DNA from 3 places in the Mesorhizobium sp. L-8-10 genome. Region 1 is predicted to be linked to each of the others. Evidence: riboswitches for the same ligand, from Rfam matches in the RefSeq annotation. Region 1 holds a riboswitch; each other region holds the start of a gene.
What was found. A riboswitch is a leader RNA that binds a small molecule or an ion and turns the genes downstream of it on or off. The one in region 1 is predicted to bind cobalamin.

Region 1 (3,236 bases):
AGAGCGATCTGGCGCGGGAATTCGGCGTTTCGACCCGCTCGGTCCGCGAGGCGATGCAGATACTCGAGACGAAGGGCCTTGTGCGGCGACGGCATGGCGAGCGCACCACTGTGGCTCGCGACGACGTGGGCGAGTTTCTCGGGACGCTGGCCGCGACCGTGCGCCAATTGCTGTCGACGAACGCGCGTCATCTTACCGAACTGATGGTCGTGCGCCGCATGATCGAGATAAACGTTCTCGAACTGCTCATGTCCGGCGGGCCGACAGAACTCGACGATGTCGAAAAGGCCTTGGCCGATATGCGGGAGGCGGGCAGGAACAAGGACTTCTCCGGCTTTACCGCCGCGGACGCGGCCTTTCACAGGGCGCTGGTGCGGGCCGCCGGCAACACGATCCTCACCGTCTTCTATGACAATCTCTATGGGCTCGTGACCGAAGTCATTCGCGTGACGAGCAGCGTTCCGACCAAATCCTACGAGGCGGCCTACGCCGAGCATGCCGAAATATATGACAGGATAAGAGCGTGCGACATCGAGCACGCGAAGTCGCTGATGCGCGCGCATATCGACAACAGCGCGGAGTATTTGCGGCTTGCGATAGAACGCTCCGAACAGAAGAACGGTGCGCGCAGCCTGGCGGCAAACGAACGCCACCCCCTCTCCTCGAGCTAATAGCAGCCTCCCTCGGGATTGAGAAGCGGGCGGCGCGTTCCCGGTAGCGCAATGCGCAACGGACTTGCCTTCGCCGTACACTTGGCAGTTGCCTCTCCTCCACGCCAGCGTGGGGGATATCGTGTCCGCGCTTGCGCACTATATCGGGCTGAAAAGCACACTCCGGCAAGCCGGAGCGGCCTCTTCCCCGGTGGAAAGAATGCCAACCGGAGGTTGACGCCGGCCGGGCCCGTCGATAGCTTGCCGGCCGGAACTGGTTCCGCCCGCAAGGCGGATGAAAAGGGAACACGGTGAGGCCGGCACGCTTGGCCGAATCCGCGACTGCCCCCGCAACTGTAACCGTTGAGCCATCTTCCACTAGGCCACTGGCCGCGTCCGCGCGGCCGGGAAGGCGGAAGACCGGCGAGGACACGGAAGTCAGGAGACCTGCCTTTTCCGGTCACCCATGCCTGGACACGGGGTGTGTTCCGGCGCGGTCGTCCGTGGCGGTGACATTTGAGAAAGTGTTGCCGCATGCCGGAGACGGCCGGGGATGAAGATGCACGTGCCTGCCATTGAGACCATCGCCGATTCTCGCCTGCGGTTCATCGCAAACCACGGGGCGGCTCCACTCGCCCTGCCAGATGATTTCGGGGGCGGAAATGAGAAGGACCATGATCGCGGCGGGCACGCTGGTGCTGGCGCTCGCAGGCAATGCCGAGGGGCAGGAGGCCGCGGCCGAGACGGATGAGGTCGGCCAGCTCGACGAGATCCTCGTCACGGACGGGCTGACGCCGATCGAACAGGAGAAGTCGGGCAGGGCTTTCACGGTCATCACCGGCAAGCAGCTCGAGCAGAACCAGATCCGCTATGTCGCCGACGCGCTGCGTCTGGTGCCGGGCTTTTCCATCTCGCGCAGCGGGTCCTTCGGCGGCTTCACCCAGGTGCGCGTGCGCGGCGCCGAGGCCAACCAGCTGCTGGTCATGGTCGACGGCGTCGACGTCGGCGAGACGTCGAGCGGCGAGTTCGACTTCGGCAGCCTGGTCGCCGACGACATCGACCGCATCGAGATACTGCGCGGTCCCCAGAGTACGTTCTGGGGCGCCAACGCGCTGGCGGGCGTGGTCAACATCATCACGAAGCGCGGCGAGCGCAACGACTTCCAGGGCAGCGCACGCAGCGAGGTCGGCACGGACGGCACCTGGCTGGGCGGGGTGTCGCTGAGCGGCGGCGGCGAGAATTTCGACGCCGCCTTCGCCGGGGTCTTCCGCAACACCGGCGGCTTCAACATTTCCGACTACGGCACGGAGAAGGACGGCGACCGCAACGCCACGCTGAACGGCCGCTTCGCGGCCGACGTGTCGCCGGCGCTCACCGTCGACGGCACGCTGCGCTATGTCGATCGCAAGAGCGACGTCGACCCGCAGGACTACAGCTGGGGCAGCCCGACCTATGGCGAGGTGGTCGACGGTCCGGACAGCACCGCGACGCAGGAATTCTTCGGCTCGCTCGGCGCGACCCATGTGTCCTTCGATGGCGCCCTCACCCAGAAGATGCGCTTTGCCGGAAGCGACGCTCATCGCGAGGATTTTTCCGGCGGCCTGACCACCTGGAACGACGGCAACCGCTACAACGGGACCTACCAGGCCTCCTATTCCTTCGACACATCAGCGATGCTCGACGCCAAGCATCAGCTGACCGGCGGCTATGAATGGCAGCAGGAGACGTTTACGCCCAGCCATCTCAGCGAGACCTTCGAGCGCAACACCAACTCCTTCGTCGGCGAGTATCGCGGCGAGTTCCTCGATCGCTTCTATGTCAACGCCGGCGTCCGGTACGACATCAACGACCGCTTCGGAGATGCGACGACCTACAGCCTGAGCGGCGCCTGGCGGATCACGCCGGCAACCCGGCTGCACAGCTCCGTCGGCACCGGCGTGACCAGTCCGACCTTCTTCGAGCAGTTCGGCTATGTGCCCGACAATTTCGTCGGCAACCCTGATCTCGTTCCGGAGGAGAGCCTGGGCTGGGATGTCGGCATCGAGCAGGGCTTCTTCGGCGGGGCGCTGGTCACCGACGTGACCTATTTCAACCAGGACCTCAGCAACGAGATCGCGCTGGTCTATGGCGGGCCGCCGACCTACCCGTCGACCCCGATCAATCGCAGCGGGAAGAGCAAGCGGGAGGGCGTGGAAGTGGCGGCCACCGTCAATCTCTTCGACGGTTTCACGGCGGCGGCGACCTATACCTACACATCGTCCAGCGAGCAGACCGACGCGGGCGGACCGCGCCTGAAAGAGGTGCGCCGCCCTGAACACTCCGCTTCGCTTACGGCGGCCTATGTGTTCCACGAGAAGCGCGCCCGTGTGTTCGGCGAACTGGTGTACAACGGGACGATGGAGGATTTCGACTTCCGCGGTCCCTTGCCCGCGCGGATCGCGATGCCGGCCTACACGGTGGTCAATTTCGGCGGCAGCTTCAGGTTCAACGATCATTTCGAGGCCTACGGGCGCGTCGATAATCTGTTCGACGAGGATTACGAGGAGGTGTTCGGCTACAACACGCAGGGACGCACCGCCTTCTTCG
Region 2 (3,236 bases), 2.2 Mb from region 1:
TGACCATCTCGGTGCCGAGCGAATCACGATGGCGCACCTTGCCGTCGAACAGATAGGTCACCGTCGACAGGCCGATATGCGGATGCGGCCTCACGTCGAGCGCCTGGCCGGCCCGCAGGATCGCCGGCCCCATACGGTCGAAGAAGATGAAGGGGCCGACGAGGCGGCGGCGCGCTGTCGGCAGTGCCCGGCGAACGGCGAATCCGCCGATGTCGCGCGCATTGGGAATGACCATCAGTTCGATGGCGTCGCAGGCAAAGACGTCGCCGGCTTGAGGGTCGTTTCCGGGAAAGAAACTCATCGGTCGCTCCAGCCATTCAAGCGCCGCCGCAGCAATCGCTGCCGCAAGGCGAGGTTGCAGCTTACGCCCTCCGGAAACTTTTCCAACCCCAGGGGCCGACGGCAGGCGGGTTCAGAGGCCCGTCGCTATTCCGCGTCGAGCGGCTCCGTCCCGACGGGTTTGCCGTCACGCGATAGGCGGATTTTCTCGACCTTGTCTTCCGCGGCCTTCAAAAGGCGGTCGCAGTGAGACTTGAGCGCTTCGCCGCGCTCATAGATCCGGATCGACTGGTCGAGCGGCACGTCGCCCTTCTCCAGATCGTCGACGATGCGCTCGAGCGCGGCCAATGCCTGCTCGAAGCTCATGGCCTTGATGTCGTCATTGGTCTCGCCGGCCATGGCCTATCCTTTCATCAAGCGCTTCACATGGGCCGCGACCGAAAAGGCCAGGCCCTGCAGGTCGTAGCCGCCCTCGAGCAGGCTGACGAGCCGCCCGTTCGCATAGCGCGACGCGCGATCCATCAATACGCCGGTCGCCCAGTCGAAATCGGCCTCGGTCAGGTTGATCTCGGCCAGCGGGTCGCGGTGATGCGCATCGAACCCCGCCGAGATGATCACGAGGTCCGGCCGGAAATCGTCGATCGCCGGCAATACCCGCGACAGGAAGGCGTCGCGGAACAGGTCGGAACCGGAGTTCGGGCTGAGCGGGGCATTGACGATGTTGCCCGCGCCGGTTTCGTTCCAGGCGCCGGTTCCCGGGAAAAGCGGCATCTGGTGCGTCGAACAATAAAGTACCGAGGGATCGCTCCAGAAGATGTCCTGGGTGCCGTTCCCGTGATGCACGTCCCAGTCGACGATCGCCACGCGCTCGGCACCATGCTTCTTCTGGGCGTGGCGCGCCGCGACCGCCGCGGTGTTGAACAGGCAGAAGCCCATGGCCGTCGTGCGCTCGGCATGGTGGCCGGGCGGCCGAGCGGCGACGAAGACATTGTCGGCCGCGCCCTTGAAAACGTCGTCCACCGCGGCATTGGCTGCGCCGATGGCGGTCAGCGCCGCCTGCCAGCTCTTCGGGCTGACGGAGGTGTCGGCGTCGATGCGTGCAAGCCCCGTGTCGGGGACAGCCGCCTCGACGCGACGCACGAACTCTTCGGGATGTGCATAGAGGATGGTCTCCCGGTCGCCTTGCGGCGCCTCTACCCGCTCGAGATGGGCAAAGGCCTCGTCTTCGAGCACGCGCGTGATCGCGCGCAGCCGGTCGGGCCGTTCTGGATGACCGGGGGGCGTTATATGTTCGAGATAGATCGGATGCGAATAGAGACGCGTCACCATGGAGCGCAATCTAGTGCGCCGGCCACGCGAATGGAACCGCCGGGCATGGCTGATGGCACGATCGCTGGGGAAATCCCCGCCGGCCTGGGGATGGCCGTGACGGGCGGTGACTTTCAATCAATGACGGCCTAAGGTCGCCGCCGCTGCCAGGTGCCCGCGGCGACGCGGGAGAATCGGGAACACGGTTGAAATCCGTGGCGCGCCCAGCGCTGTAAGAGGGACTGCTTCGGCAAGACGTCACTGTTCACGGAAACGGGAAGACGCCGGAGCGGGACGATCTCCAGCCAGAAGACCGGCCCGGCAGGCATAGCCATCCGCTTGGTCAGGCGGCGGGTTTTCGATCGCAAGGGGACAGGCGATGCCGACCAACGACCGTCAGAACGACAATTCCTTCGACTCCTTCGCCCGAGACGCGGTCTACCGGGCGATCTTCACCCGTCGCGACGTGCGAAGCCATTTCGTCGACGAGCCTCTCGATGATGCGGTGCTGGCGAGGCTGCTTTCTGCCGCCCATCACGCACCTTCGGTCGGCTACATGCAGCCCTGGAATTTCATCCTCGTCCGGGATCGCGAACGTCGACATCAGGTCCGAGACCTCTTCCTCGCCGCAAAAACCCGGGAAGCCGAAGTCATGGAAGCGGACAAGCAAGAGCTCTACCGGTCCCTCAAGCTGGAAGGCATCGTCGAGAGCGCGATCAATCTCTGCGTCACCTGCGATCGCGCCCGCTCGAGGGCTTCGCCGCTCGGGCGATCGCACAATCCCGAGATGGATCTCTTCAGCACGGTCTGTGCGGTCCAGAACTTCTGGCTCGCAGCCCGCGCGGAAGGCGTCGGGGTCGGCTGGGTGAGCATTCTCGATATGGCTGCCCTGAAACGGCTGCTGGCCATACCCGATCATGTGGTCCCCATCGCCTATCTCTGTGTCGGCCGAGTCTCCACCTTCGCTGGGCGACCCGACCTCGAAACGAAGGGCTGGGGCAAGCGCCTGCCGTTGTCGACGCTGATCATGAGCGAGAGCTACGCAGGAGCCGGCGAGGGCGGGCTCAAGCGCCTGATCGATGAAGCGTCGGGGGATTGAGGAATCGCACCCTCGTGGCAGCCTCGCAGCAATGCCGGGTATTCACGCAATAGTGTCAATCGCGATCTCGATCGTGCCGCCATCGGGAAGATAATTGCGGCAGCGAGGAGGAAACCGATGCTGAGCAAGATTGCGGGCGCCCTGTTGCTGCTTTTCCTGGCGGCATTGCCGACGCCGGCCGCCGAGTTGCCGCAGTCGGGGAATCCGGTATTCGATCGAACGGTGCGGCTTGTCGTCAACAGCTTCTACGACCGGTCGGCGCTCGACCGCTTTGAAGATGCGGTGCGGCGCGAGATCGAGGATTCCCGCTCACCCGTCACGGCCGCCAGTCCGGCCGAGCGTGTCGACACTGCGATCGATGCCATTCTCGCCAGCCTGCAGGTGTCGCATACCGGCCGCTTCCGGCCTGACGGCATCGACTATTTCGAGCTCGCCGATGTCTTTCGTTACGCGCTGCGGGCCGACATGCGCCGCCTGTTCCCGCCCGACGGCGAAGCCGCCTATGCCGGGATCGGCATGATCGTGCGGCAAGGCAACGGCCTTGGATTCG
Region 3 (3,236 bases), 770 kb from region 1:
TGGGCCTGTGTTCCCCTCCCCCTTGAGGGAAGGGTGGCCGCGCAGCGGCCGGGTGGGGTCAGTCCGGCAGCGCGCGAGGTCAATCTTTGCTGTTGTGAAAGCACGACGTCGCGCACGGCCGCAACAACCCCCTCTGGCTGCTGCGCAGCCATCTCCCCCTCAAGGGGGGAGAGAGGCTCGCGAAGCGGAGGTTTCATCAAAAGCTCGTCCTCACCCCGCAAGAATACCCTCGATCGCCGGGCGGTCGAGCCCTTTCAGCCCGATCACCACCAGCCGGCTCCGGCGTTCCTCGGACGGCGCCCAGGGGCGGTCGTAATAATGCGAGACGCGCGGGCCGACGGCCTGCACCAGGAGCCGCATCGGCTTGCCGGCGACGTCGACGAAACCCTTCACTCGCAACACGTTTTCCGCCTCGGAGACCGCGGTAACGCGCCTGGCGAGTGCTTCCGGGTCGGCGATGACAGGCAGGTCGACGATGAAGCTGTCGAAGTCGTCATGGTCGTGATCGAGTTCGTCGTCGTGATGCGTCCTGCGATTCTCGATGTCGTCCTCCACCGCGAGGCCGAGGCCAAGCAGGATCGAGGGATCGACCTTGCCGTTCGTCGACGGCACGATCTTCACCGCCCGCGACAGATGCCCTTCGACCAGGGCGCTGGCGCGCGCGGCGGCGTCGCGGTCGAGCAGGTCGCTCTTCGACAGGATCACGAGGTCGGCGCAGGCGACCTGGTCCTCGAACACCTCTTCGACGGGATCGTCATGGTCGAGCGTACTGTCGGCCTGCCGCTGCTCTTGCAGCGCATCCATGTCGGCGGCCACGCGGCCTTCCGCGAGCGCCGGCCCGTCGACGACGGCCACCACGCCGTCGACTGTCACGCGCCCCTTGATGGCCGGCCACTGGAAGGCCTGGACGAGCGGCTTCGGCAGCGCCAGCCCTGACGTCTCGATGAGGATGTGGTCGACCTTCGGCGAGCGCGAGAGGATCTGGTCGAGCGCCGGCACGAAATCGTCGGCCACGGTGCAGCAGATGCAGCCATTGGCGAGTTCGACGACGTTCTCCTCCTGGCAGCTCTCGATCCCGCAACCCTTGAGGATCTCGCCGTCGATGCCGACGTCGCCGAATTCGTTGACGATGATGGCGAGCCGCTTGCCGTTGGCGTTTTCGAGCATATGGCGGATAAGCGTCGTCTTGCCGGCGCCGAGGAAGCCGGTGACGACAGTGCAGGGGACCCGATCGGCGGAAGCGGTCATGTCTTGTCCTTGAACAATGCGAGAGGCGGTATACGGGCGACGAGCCCGCGCTTGAGGGAATCGGGCCGGCCGCGCCAGGGCAGCAGCCCGTCGGTGGAGGTGTGGAAGAGCTGCGCGCCCGCGACCAGGTCGCCGGCCGCCTCCGGCCTCAGGTCGCCGAACACATAGCTCCAGGCGCCCGGCTTGGTCAGGGCGGCGCTCAGCCGCCGCTTGCAGTTGCCGAGGCACTCGACCTCTTCGACACGGACGTCGGAAGCGGAGTTCTGCGCTCGCGTCGCACTTGCGAGCACCTCGCCCGGCCGGGGTCGCGCGTCGGTACCGGTCGCGTCGCGGCACGAACTGCAGACGATGATGGTGACGATGTCCTGAGGCGCCGCCGAGGCCGATGCCTCGACGCACGGATCACCGGCGGCAATCGCTTCGTCGAATTCCAAACCGTGCTCCTTGCCCGGGACACCCGCCAGGCTTGCAGGATTGATCCTTGACGGCAGGTCTCCTGGCTCGCGGCTCGGCGCTCCGTTCCGCCTTCCCGGGGTCGCGCCCCAGTGGCATCGGGCAAGGAGCTCGCCGCTCACAGTTGCGGGGACAGCTGCGGATTCCGGACCAACGGCCCGTCGCCGCATTCCCTCTTAGCTCCTCTCATTGCTCAGAGGAGACCGTCGAGCGCATTTAGGCTGCGTCGCATCCGGCTGTCAACGCGTCGGAAATAAGGTTTGCCGGGCCTCCGTTTTGGGTTATGAGTCCAGTGTCGACGGTTCCCGCAAGGGAACAAGAGGGAATGCGGTACGGAATTTTTCCAAGGCCGCGGCTGCCCCCGCAACTGTATGCGGCAAGCTCTTGCCCGATGCCACTGGGATTCGTCCCGGGAAGGCGGACCGGAGCGCAGAGCCGCAAGCCAGGAGACCTGCCGGCGACGCGCATTTGGTTCGATGCCCTCGGGTGGAGGGCGAAAGGATTTTGGAATGAACACGGCTTCCACGACACTTGGCGCCTCCGCTTCCACGCAGTCGCGCCTCATGCAGCTGGCGCTGGCCGGCCTTCTTGGCATCTTCGTCATCGGCTTTCTCGGCTTTTCTCCCATGGAGGCCGTCCACAATGCCGCGCACGACTATCGCCATTCGATGGCGTTTCCCTGCCACTAAAGGCGTCCCGTCATGACCGTTTTGCGCAACGTCGTGTTCATCGCGGCGTTGGCCGGGCTCGTTGCGGGCGTCGTGCTCGCGGCGTTGCAGGCCTACGCCACCGTGCCGCTGATCCTGAAGGCGGAGACTTTCGAGAATGCCGAGCCCGCGCATGATCATGGCGCGGCGGCTCCGGCCGATGCCGGCGCGGCCGCCCAGGCGCCGGCTGAGGCCGCCCCGCATGTGCATGAACATGGCGAGGACGCCTGGGCGCCGGCCGACGGCTTCGAGCGCTTTGCCTATACCACCGTCGCCAACGTCGTGAGCGGCATCGGCTTCGCTCTGATCCTTTTGGCGGCTTCCGAACTCGCCGGCGGTATCGCGGGTTGGCGCCAGGGGCTCATCTGGGGCTTCGCCGGCTTTGCCGTCTTCACGCTCGCGCCAGGTCTCGGGCTGCCTCCGGAGTTGCCCGCCATGCCGGCCGCCGACCTGTTCGATCGTCAGGTCTGGTGGATCGGAACGGTCGCCGCGACGGCAGCCGGGCTGGCCATGATCGCGTTCCGGCGCTCTGCGGTCCTCGCGCTGGTCGGCGTCGCCCTGATCGTGGCGCCGCACGTCATCGGTGCGCCGCAGCCGACAAGCCACGAAACGCCTGTTCCGACCGACCTGCACCACGAATTCGTCGTGGCGACCACCATCACCAATCTCCTGTTCTGGCTGGTGCTGGGTGCAGTGGCGGGCGCGGTCCGGTCGCGCTTCATGGGCGGCGAGGCCGGGCTGCGCGGCAGCTTTGCCTGAGTTGCGCGGCAGCCTGACCTTTGTCCTGGGCGGCGCGCGCTCCGGCAAGAGCACGCATGCCGAGGCTCT

Region 2: it holds a riboswitch for cobalamin, as region 1 does, so the genes downstream of both, bluB (5,6-dimethylbenzimidazole synthase) here and JN280_RS00910 (TonB-dependent receptor plug domain-containing protein) in region 1, are expected to answer to the same signal.
Region 3: it holds a riboswitch for cobalamin, as region 1 does, so the genes downstream of both, JN280_RS36620 (DUF1636 family protein) here and JN280_RS00910 (TonB-dependent receptor plug domain-containing protein) in region 1, are expected to answer to the same signal.

What each region holds. Positions count from the first base shown of each region.
Region 1 covers NZ_AP023263.1:205,588-208,823, reverse strand. Annotated here, with positions in the region: gene JN280_RS00915 (FadR/GntR family transcriptional regulator) at 1-671, shown strand, start outside; cobalamin riboswitch at 909-1,119, shown strand; gene JN280_RS00910 (TonB-dependent receptor plug domain-containing protein) at 1,313-3,236, shown strand, end outside.
Region 2 covers NZ_AP023263.1:6,503,562-6,506,797, forward strand. Annotated here, with positions in the region: gene JN280_RS30420 (pirin family protein) at 1-301, opposite strand, end outside; gene JN280_RS30425 (exodeoxyribonuclease VII small subunit) at 427-678, opposite strand; gene JN280_RS30430 (histone deacetylase family protein) at 682-1,608, opposite strand; cobalamin riboswitch at 1,740-1,923, shown strand; gene bluB (5,6-dimethylbenzimidazole synthase) at 1,967-2,686, shown strand; gene JN280_RS30440 (S41 family peptidase) at 2,804-3,236, shown strand, end outside.
Region 3 covers NZ_AP023263.1:7,886,400-7,889,635, reverse strand. Annotated here, with positions in the region: gene cobW (cobalamin biosynthesis protein CobW) at 211-1,248, opposite strand; gene JN280_RS36620 (DUF1636 family protein) at 1,245-1,664, opposite strand; cobalamin riboswitch at 1,718-1,924, opposite strand; cobalamin riboswitch at 1,984-2,174, shown strand; gene JN280_RS36615 (CbtB domain-containing protein) at 2,211-2,390, shown strand; gene JN280_RS36610 (CbtA family protein) at 2,403-3,167, shown strand; gene cobU (bifunctional adenosylcobinamide kinase/adenosylcobinamide-phosphate guanylyltransferase) at 3,160-3,236, shown strand, end outside.